3 regions of the Clostridium sp. AN503 genome follow, and region 2 is predicted to be linked to each of the others. Evidence: predicted binding sites of a transcription regulator. Region 2 holds the regulator's gene; each other region holds the start of a gene.
The links. The regulator HrcA, encoded in region 2, represses chaperone genes, less so after heat shock. The targets are predictions, from matches to a motif close to TGTTAGCACTCNNNNNNNNNGAGTGCTAACA.

Region 1: AB1I67_RS12580 (co-chaperone GroES) is a predicted target of HrcA. The motif match lies at 1,215-1,245, and genes of this name have one in related genera.
Region 3: AB1I67_RS16535 (Hsp20/alpha crystallin family protein) is a predicted target of HrcA. The motif match lies at 1,505-1,535, and genes of this name have one in related genera.

The regions. Positions count from the first base shown of each region.
Region 1 is NZ_JBFDTP010000002.1:1,159,262-1,162,540, forward strand. Features, by position in the region: gene AB1I67_RS12570 (PLP-dependent aminotransferase family protein) at 1-314, shown strand, start outside; gene AB1I67_RS12575 (hypothetical protein) at 492-1,106, opposite strand; gene AB1I67_RS12580 (co-chaperone GroES) at 1,338-1,622, shown strand; gene groL (chaperonin GroEL) at 1,693-3,279, shown strand, end outside.
Region 2 is NZ_JBFDTP010000002.1:2,650,766-2,654,044, forward strand. Features, by position in the region: gene dnaK (molecular chaperone DnaK) at 1-421, opposite strand, end outside; gene grpE (nucleotide exchange factor GrpE) at 499-1,116, opposite strand; gene hrcA (heat-inducible transcriptional repressor HrcA) at 1,123-2,160, opposite strand; gene AB1I67_RS19670 (3D domain-containing protein) at 2,381-2,929, shown strand; gene AB1I67_RS19675 (3D domain-containing protein) at 3,163-3,279, shown strand, end outside.
Region 3 is NZ_JBFDTP010000002.1:1,981,354-1,984,632, reverse strand. Features, by position in the region: gene AB1I67_RS16545 (methylated-DNA--[protein]-cysteine S-methyltransferase) at 1-353, shown strand, start outside; gene AB1I67_RS16540 (low molecular weight protein-tyrosine-phosphatase) at 337-861, shown strand; gene AB1I67_RS16535 (Hsp20/alpha crystallin family protein) at 967-1,407, opposite strand; gene AB1I67_RS16530 (YkgJ family cysteine cluster protein) at 1,689-2,357, shown strand; gene AB1I67_RS16525 (citrate:proton symporter) at 2,439-3,279, shown strand, end outside.

The sequences.
Region 1 (3,279 bases), 1.5 Mb from region 2:
TGCGCGCCATTTACAGGGCAAAGCATGATATGCTGCTGGCGGCGATCCGTCCGCTTGAGCAGGATTTTGAGATACGGGGGGAATTTGCCGGGATCCATATCCTGCTGACGGCGAAATATGAGATTGCGGAGGAGGAGCTTATCCGTCAGGCAGAATCAGCAGGCGTCAGGGTATATGGGCTCAGTGGATATTATATCCATCAGGAGCATGATCACAGACCTTCCACCGTGGTGCTGGGATATGCCAGTTTGAGCGGAGCGCAGATCACGCGCGGTGCAGAGGCGCTTTTGGCCTGCTGGAGGCGTCACGGCTGAGTGTGAAACGGGCCGTCCCAGCGGGAGTATGCGTCATAATGGAAGCGGTGTGCTTCAGTAAATGAATGATGCAGAGCACGTAAAAAAGACCGGATAGTTTCCGGTCTTTTTTAGAGGGAGATCGTCTGTGCAGCCCCTGACAGCCCTTTCACATGTTGTCATGTCTTTTATCCTTGATCAGGACGGAATATCCTCGGTATCTACAATGATGGTGGTCACTGCGTCGGCAGCTTTATCAGCGGTCTTTTCAGCGGCATCTTTTGCAGTATCGGCAGCTTTTTCGGCAATGTTTTTTGCAGCGCCGGCCGTTTGTTCCATAGCATCCTTTGCGGCGTCGGCAGCTTTATCAACGGCATCCTCCACAAGATCCGAGACGCTTTCTACAATGTCTTCCGCCATATCCTCAAAATCGTCCGAGTCCTCGGTGAAGGAAACCTTTGCGGCAGCAGCAGTATCTGAGACTGCGGTAACAGCCTCCCGGGTACTGTCAGCTACGATCGCAGCAGCATCCTTAACAACGTTTTTGGCAGCTCCAGCCACATCCTTTGCCGCGTTCAGCATGTCCCCGGCAGCGACGAGAAGCTCATCCTTATCAGCATGAAGGGAAACGTAGTTACGGTTCATGGTGCTGTCCGGAACCGGGCCGTCCTCCTCCTCATCTTCAAAATCATGGAAATCCTCATCCAGTTCCTTGTTAAAGGACTGATATTTCTTCAGATAGGATATCCCCGCAACAGCCGCACCAGCGACGGCAGCCAGTGCAACAATCTTTCCCAATCCTTTTTTTGCCATACCTGCACTCCTTTCTGTCGGCGGTTTTCGTACTGCCAACCAATCTTAATGAATATTGTAATACGAATGTGGGAAAAAAGAAAGGGGACAACTGTAAAAAATTTATAAAATTAGCACTCAACTATTGACAGTGCTAACAATGCGTGGTATAAATTGTATTGTGAATCAAAAAGGGATATTTTTTCAGTCCCGTGATTGAAAAAAAGCATTTAGAATAAGGAGGAATCATCCATGAAATTAGTACCATTATTTGACCGCGTTGTATTAAAGCAGCTGGTTGCAGAGGAGACTACAAAATCCGGTATTGTATTACCGGGGCAGGCAAAGGAGAAACCACAGCAGGCTGAAGTCATTGCAGTAGGCCCGGGCGGTGTGGTTGACGGCAAGGAAGTGACCATGCAGGTCAAGGTCGGAGACAAGGTGATCTATTCCAAGTATTCCGGAACCGAAGTGGAAGTGGAAGATGAGAAGCTTGTAGTTGTGAAACAGAACGATATCCTGGCGGTTATCGAGTAAGACGATCAAAGCGGATTTATTTGTGGAAGATTCAATCATTGACTATTTATAATATTTGGAGGAATGAACTATGGCAAAGCAGATCAAACATGGCGTAGACGCCAGAAAAGCCCTGGAGGCAGGTGTTAACCAGCTTGCGGACACAGTCCGTGTGACCCTTGGACCGAAAGGAAGGAACGTTGTACTGGATAAGTCCTTCGGCGCTCCGCTGATCACCAACGACGGCGTGACCATCGCAAAAGAGATCGAGCTGGAGGATGCGTTTGAGAACATGGGCGCACAGCTTGTAAAAGAGGTCGCTACCAAGACCAACGATGTAGCCGGTGACGGTACTACCACCGCTACGGTCCTGGCTCAGGCAATGATCAACGAGGGGATGAAGAACCTGGCGGCAGGAGCTAACCCGATCGTTCTGAGAAAAGGTATGAGAAAAGCGACGGATGCAGCAGTTGAGGCGCTTGCCAAGATGAGCCAGCCGATCGAAGGCAGGGACAGTATTGCAAGAGTAGCAGCCATTTCCGCAGCAGATGATGAGGTTGGCGAGATGGTAGCAGAGGCTATGGAGAAGGTTTCCAACGACGGAGTTATCACCATCGAGGAGTCCAAGACCATGAAGACCGAGCTGGATCTGGTGGAAGGCATGCAGTTTGACCGCGGCTATGTATCTGCTTATATGTGCACCGATATGGATAAGATGGAAGCGAACCTGGACGATCCGTATATCCTGATCACCGACAAGAAGATTTCCAACATCCAGGAGATCCTGCCGGTTCTGGAGAAGATCGTACAGTCCGGAGCGAAGCTTCTGATCATCGCAGAGGATATTGAGGGCGAGGCGCTGACCACCCTGATCGTGAACAAGTTAAGAGGCACCTTCACCGTTGTGGGCGTAAAGGCTCCTGGCTACGGCGACAGAAGAAAAGAGATGCTCAAAGATATCGCGATCCTGACCGGAGGTACCGTGATCTCCGAGGAGCTGGGCCTGGATTTAAAAGAGACCACCATGGATCAGCTTGGACGCGCCAAATCCGTTAAGGTTCAGAAAGAGAACACCATCATCGTGGACGGCTGCGGCGACAAGAAAGAGATCAGCGCGCGCGTTGCACAGATCCGCGCACAGATCGAGGAGACCACTTCCGAGTTTGATAAAGAGAAGCTTCAGGAGCGTCTTGCCAAGCTGGCAGGCGGCGTAGCAGTGATCCGTGTGGGCGCTGCAACTGAGACTGAGATGAAGGAAGCAAAACTGCGTATGGAGGATGCTCTGTCCGCAGCGAGAGCAGCGGTTGAGGAAGGCATCATCGCAGGCGGCGGTTCTGCATATGTGCATGCAACCACCCAGATCAAGCCGGTTGTGGATGCTTTAGAGGGTGACGAGAAGACCGGCGGCAAGATCATCTTAAAAGCGCTGGAGGCTCCGCTGTTCCACATTGTTGCCAATGCGGGACTGGAAGGCTCTGTTATCATCAATAAGGTGAAAGAATCTGCGGTAGGTACCGGTTTTGACGCTTATAAAGAAGAGTATGTGGATATGATCAAGGCAGGCATCCTGGATCCGGCAAAGGTTACCAGAAGCGCTCTGCAGAACGCTACCAGCGTTGCTTCCACCCTGCTGACCACAGAGTCTGTCGTAGCCAACATCAAGGAAGATGTACCGGCT
Region 2 (3,279 bases):
CATCCAGGCCCGCGATCTTGCCGGCATCCTTGGTTGCCTGACGCTGCGCGTCGTTGAAATATGCCGGAACGGTGATAACTGCCTCGGTTACCTTTTCGCCCAGGTAAGCTTCTGCATCTGCTTTCAGCTTCTGAAGGATCATCGCGGAAATCTCCTGCGGGGTATAGCTCTTGCCGTCGATGGTTGCCTTGTAATCGGTGCCCATATGTCTCTTGATGGAAGAAATGGTGCGGTCTGCGTTGGTCACTGCCTGACGCTTTGCGGGTTCGCCGACCAGTCTCTCACCGGTCTTGGTGAATGCCACCACAGACGGGGTAGTGCGGGAACCTTCCTGGTTCGGGATCACTACCGGCTTTCCGCCTTCCATAACAGCTACACAGCTGTTGGTTGTTCCTAAGTCAATACCAATAATCTTGCTCATAGTTTTCTCCTCCTAAATTTGTTGTTTGCCGCTGCGTGTTCCACTCGACTAAGCTCATAGTTGCCAAGTGCTCAATGTCAATTTGCTACCTGCACCATGCTATGCCGGACGACTGTCCCGCGGTACTTGTAACCTTTCTGCATCTCCATGGAGATCTCATTCTCTCCGTATTTCTCATCCTCCACATGCATCACTGCATTGTGCAGGTTCGGGTCAAACTGCTGGCCCACAGCTTCAATTGCTTCCACACCGGCATCTTCCAGCGTTTTCACAAACTGCTTATAGATTTTTTCTACGCCTTCCGCAAAGGCGCTTGACTTCTCGCCCTGCGGCATGACTGCCAGACCCCGCTCGAAATTGTCCAGCACCGGGAGGATCTTCTCAATCATATCCCTGGCTCCGATCTCATACATAGCGGTCTTTTCCTTTTCCGTGCGTTTACGGAAATTATCAAACTCTGCCATCTGGCGTTTCAGGCGGTCCTGCAATTCCTCGATCTGCGCATCCTTCGGGTCCTTCTTCCTGTCATCCTTGTGACTGCTGTCCTCCCGTCCGTTTTGCTCCTCCTGGTTTCCCGCCATGCCTTCACCAGCAGGCTCTGCTGCCTCCTGACCGGCTGGATTTGCTTCCGTGGTGTCTATATCTTCTGCCTCCTGCCGGCAGGCGCTCGTGTCTTTCTTATTGTCCTGGCTCATGGTCTATCACCTTTCTTCATTTTTAAACGTGGCATCCAACTGCTTCATGAGATTCTTTAAGGTGGAAAGCACCTTTTCGTAATCCATGCGCTTGGGACCGATGATACCGATCGTACCCCGGATTCCCTCGCCCAGCTCGTAGTTGGCTGTCACCACGCTGCAGTCCTTCATGGTCTGAAGCGGTGTCTCATCCCCGATATACACCTGGATCCCGGTATTTTCCTCCGATGCATTCACATCGTCGATCAGCTCCTGGAGCATCTCCTTCTGTTCGAGGGTACTGAGCAGCTGACTGGCCTTTTCCCCATCGCTCAGCTCCGGGTATTTGAAAATATTAGTGGCTCCGCTGGTATATATCTGCAGGTCCTCGTCATCCGCCCGAATGGCTGCCGCCACCGCATTGAGCACCAGGTCTACCACATGGCTGTGCGGCCCGGCCTGTTCCTTTAAACGGCTGATGACATCCAGATTGATTTCCGCAATGGTCAGCCCGTTGAGCGCGCTGTTCAGCAGGATATTCAGATTGAGCAGTTCCTCCCGGGTGATTTCATCCGGCACATCCATCATGGTATTCTTGATCAGATTCCCTTCTACCACAATGACTACCAAAAGCTTTCTCTCATCCATCTGGGACAGCTGGATGAATTTCAGCTTGTTGTGATGATACTGGGGACCGCTGATCATGGCTGCATAATTGGTGTTGTTCGCCAGAAGCTGTGCCAGCTTTTTCAGTACCAGCTCTACCCGGTCCACCCGCTGGATCATCAGCTCCTTGACCTCAGTCACTTCCTGCTCTTTCTCCTGCATGATCTGATCTACATAGAACCGGTATCCCTGATCAGATGGGATCCGTCCAGCAGAGGTATGAGGCTGTAGGATGTAGCCCAGCTCCTCCAGATCAGACATCTCATTGCGGATGGTCGCGGAACTCAGCTTTAAGTCCGTATACTTGGATATGGTCCTGGACCCAACCGGTTCACCTGTCTCCAGGTATGTCTTGATGATGGCTTTTAATATTGTAACTTTTCTATCATCCAGTTCCATTCGGCGACCTCCGTTTCTGGTTTTGTTAGCACTCGTTGTTGAGGAGTGCTAACATTCTGTGATTAATATACTTTACTGCATCCGTTTTGTCAAGACTTTTTAAAAAAAACTTTTCTTTTTCTATATTAAGAGACACATATTACGTTCCTTTCTTGACATTTAACATTTTTGTAATATAATGGAAATTGGTACCCCCTAAAAAATGATTGAGAGGTAACATATGAACAAAAGAGATTTCCATAACACGTTTCGATTATTTCTGACTTTAATATGCATTTTATCCCTTAGCCTGCCTGTATGGGCAGCCGAAAGCGGCCCGGGTTCAGACATCGGCGTTACCATCGTAACAACTGGAAAGTCCGCTGATGAGGATGCTGACGCACAGTCACAGGTCATCACCTGCGGCACCGGCGAAGCCTCTGACGTGGGCGCTGTTTCCAGGCAGCCTGAGGCCGCACCGAAGGAATCCGGTTCAAAAGGAGCTTCGCTGGGGATGTTTACGACTACCGGCTACTGCAATTGTTCTGAGTGCTCCGGCGGCCACAGCCTTACTTACTCCGGAACCGTACCGAAAGCCAATCACACTGTCTCCGCAGATCTGTCAGTCTTTCCGATCGGGACCCGGCTGATGATCGGTGACGTCATCTACACGGTGGAGGATATGGGCTCCAGCGTAAAGGGCAATTGGCTCGACATCTATTACGACAATCATGATGCTGCCGTAGCTCACGGGATGAAGACTCAGGAAGTTTTCTCAGTTGAGCCGTAGCGCTATCTTTCTAATTTGCGTTTTTTTAATAACTACAATATATTGAGAGAGCAGATACTATATATAGTGTATCTGCTCTTTTTTACGATTTTTTCTTGACAAATTGGAAAAATAATGTAAAATAGGGACTTGTCGCTCATATATTACGAAATTGTTACATATATTTAGAATGTGTGAATGTTTTGTTGATTTTTTGCACAGTAACAATTTTGTTGAAAGAAAGGACAAAAAATATGATGAAAAACAAAACACTTTTTGCAACTCTGATACTGATGATAACCATGCTGCTGGGCAGCGCCATGACCACATATGCAGGGCAGCAGTCCGGTTACTTTGATGAATTTGAAGGC
Region 3 (3,279 bases), 670 kb from region 2:
CGGAGATCATGGAACTGTCTCTCTCACCTGCCGGAAGTGATTTTCGACAGGAGGTTTGGAAGCTGCTCTGTGAGATCCCCTATGGGGAGGTCACGACTTATGGGGCGATTGCCGCGAAGATGGCAGAGAAGCTTCAAAAAAAGACCATGTCGGCCCAAGCGGTTGGGGGAGCGGTGGGGCATAATCCCATATCAATCATAATACCTTGCCACAGACTGGTGGGCGCCAATGGAAGTTTGACCGGTTACGCCGGAGGGGTCGAGAAAAAGATAAGGCTGTTGGAGTTGGAGGGTGTGGATGTGTCCGTGTTTACGGTTCCGGGGAAGGGGATTTTAAATGAGAAAAGACAATAATAAATGTTGGAATGTGCTTTTTACGTGCCATGGAAATATTTGCAGAAGCCCAATGGCCGAGTTCGTCATGAAAGATATGGTAGAAAAAATAGGACTTGCGGAGCATTTTCATATATCCTCTGCCGCCACCAGCACCGAGGAGATCGGCAACCCGGTACACCGGGGGACCAGGGAGCGGCTGAAGCGGGAGGGCATCAGTGTAGCTGGAAAGACTGCCGTACAGCTAAAGAAGTCAGACTACGCCGCATATGATTATCTGATCGGCATGGACGACTGGAATATCCGCAATATGCTGCGGATGTTGGGGGGAGACCCGGAGGGGAAAGTCTACAAGCTGTTGGACTTTTCCAACAGCAAAAGAACGGATGGAAAGAATGTTCTTAAGAATACCGGACGCGATGTGGCTGACCCATGGTATACGGGGGATTTTGAGGCTACCTACCAGGATGTGATGGATGGCTGCAGCGGACTGCTGGAGCATATCCTGGAAAATGAAAGCCGGGATTGAGAGACTGAGGACCATAAAAGAAATGCAGGTACAAACTACAGCCCCCGCACGGATATGCCTGTCCGTGCGGGGGCTGTGTGTGATGATTGGTGAAAGGAGAGGGGGTCAGCCTTCAATCTGGATATATTTCGGTGTTTCCTCGACCTGCTTCGGCGCTTCTTTCGGGAATTGAAGCTTTAAGATTCCGTTCTCAAAACCAGCGCGGATATCTTCCTGCTTCAGGGCCTCGCCTACATAGAAGCTTCTCTTGCAGGAGCCGCTGTAGCGTTCCTGCCGCAGCAGTTTGCCGTTCGCGTCTTTCTCATCTTTGTTCTCCTCGTGGGTGGCGGAGATGGTGAGATAGCCGTCCTTCAGCTCTGCCTTGATGTCCTCTTTCTTGAAGCCCGGAAGCTCCATCTCCAGCAGGTAGTTGGCGCCGTCGTCCTTGATATCTGTACGCATCAGCGTATTGTTGTTGCCGCGGGCGGGGGTGGTAAAGAACGGGTCGTTAAAAAAGTCGTCAAATACATCGAATCCATAGTTTCTTCTTGATGGTGTGAATAACATATGCTTTACCTCCTTATTGTGAGCAGGGGGAGGTTTCTTCAAAACCTCTGCTCTGCTTGCTTTGTTTTATTTGTTCTAACAGTACTATATCACGAATTGTTAGCACTGTCAATAGGTGAGTGCTAATTTGATTGTGAAAAAACTGTGAACAGGAAATAAAAAAAGTATTTCGGATTCGGTTATAAAATGCTATGATAGCTGTAGCGGAACAGGGAGACGGCTGATCATGCCGGCTCCCTCTAAAAGAGAATGATAATACGGTGGGAAAGAGGATAAAAAGGATGCTTAGAGAAGTGAGCCTGGAGGAAATCTCCGACGGCAGAAAATACAGTCTGAACGATATGGCAAAGGTGGGCTGCGATGACTGCAGCGGCTGCTCCTCCTGCTGCCGCGGGATGGGGGAATCCATTGTGCTGGACCCATATGACATATACCGCATGACGGCGGGACTGAAGAAAAGTCCCCAGCAGCTATTGGCGGAGAACTTGGAACTCCATGTGGTGGATGGGATCATTCTCCCCAATCTGGGGATGAAGGGGGAGGAGGAGAGCTGTTCTTTCTTAAATGAGGGAGGCAGGTGCTCCATTCACCCGTACCGTCCGGGCATCTGTCGTCTGTTTCCGCTGGGGCGGTGCTATGAGGACGGCAGTTTTTCGTATTTCCTTCAGATCCACGAATGCAGGAAGGAGAACCGCACCAAGGTCAAGGTGCGCAAATGGATCGATACGCCGGACGCGGCGCGGTATGACCGGTATATCGTTGACTGGCATTATTTTTTAAAGAGCCTGCAGGAAATGATGCAGAGTCAGGCTCAGACGGCAAAAGAGATCAGTATGTATGTGCTCCAGAACTTTTATTTGACGGAATACCAGCCCGGCGGCGGGTTCTATGAAGAGTTTTACAGCCGGCTGAAAACGGCAGAGCAGTGGACAAAGAATTTCCCTTCTTAACAGATTGTAAGAAACCAGTCAGGATCTATTCAGGCTGGTTTTTTATTATGGGATTATCAAAAAGAAATGAGGGGGAAACAAATGATAGCTTTAGTCGGATTTGCCATGATCGTACTGATCGTAGTTCTGCTCCTGAAAGGGAAAATGTCACCGATCGTTGTGCTGGCGCTGATTCCAACAGCGGCGGCGCTGCTTCTTGGTTATGGGCCGGTGGAGGTAGCCGGGTTCATCAAGGACGGGATCAGTACCACAACCAGCAACGGAATCCTGTTTATCTTTTCTGTCATCTATTTTGGCGTGATGTCGGACACCGGAATGTTCGACGTGATCGTCAACTTCCTGGTGAAGAAGGCGGGAAATAACGTGATCGCCGTCACAGTCGCAACGGCGGTTATCGCGACGATCGCCCACCTGGACGGCACCACAGCCACCACGGTCCTGATCACCATACCGGCTCTGTATCCGGTTTACAAGGCGATGAAGATCGACACAAGGATCCTTTTATGTCTGACAGGGGCCTGTATGGGGGTTATGAACCTGCTTCCGTGGGGAGGCCCGGTGGCAAGGGCCGCGACGGTTCTGGCTATGGACGCCAATGAGCTGTGGCATATCCTGATCCCGATCCAGATCGTGGGTCTTATCTTCAATATTGTTCTGGCTGTCCTCCTGGGCATGTTTGCCGTGAAGAAGGGCGCAGGAGCAGGCAAAGGGGAAGTGGTTGCCCAGGACCAGAAGGCAAAGGACGAGGAAGAAGCACTCAGACGGCCGAAGCTTCTGATCTTCAACCTGGCGCTGACCATCGGCCTGGTTGCGATCCTGTCAGTGGGTGTGGTCACCAGCTATGTGGCATTCCTGGTTGCGCTGTGCCTGGCTCTGGCAGTCAACTATCCGAGCCTGAAGGTTCAGGATAAACTGATCAAGA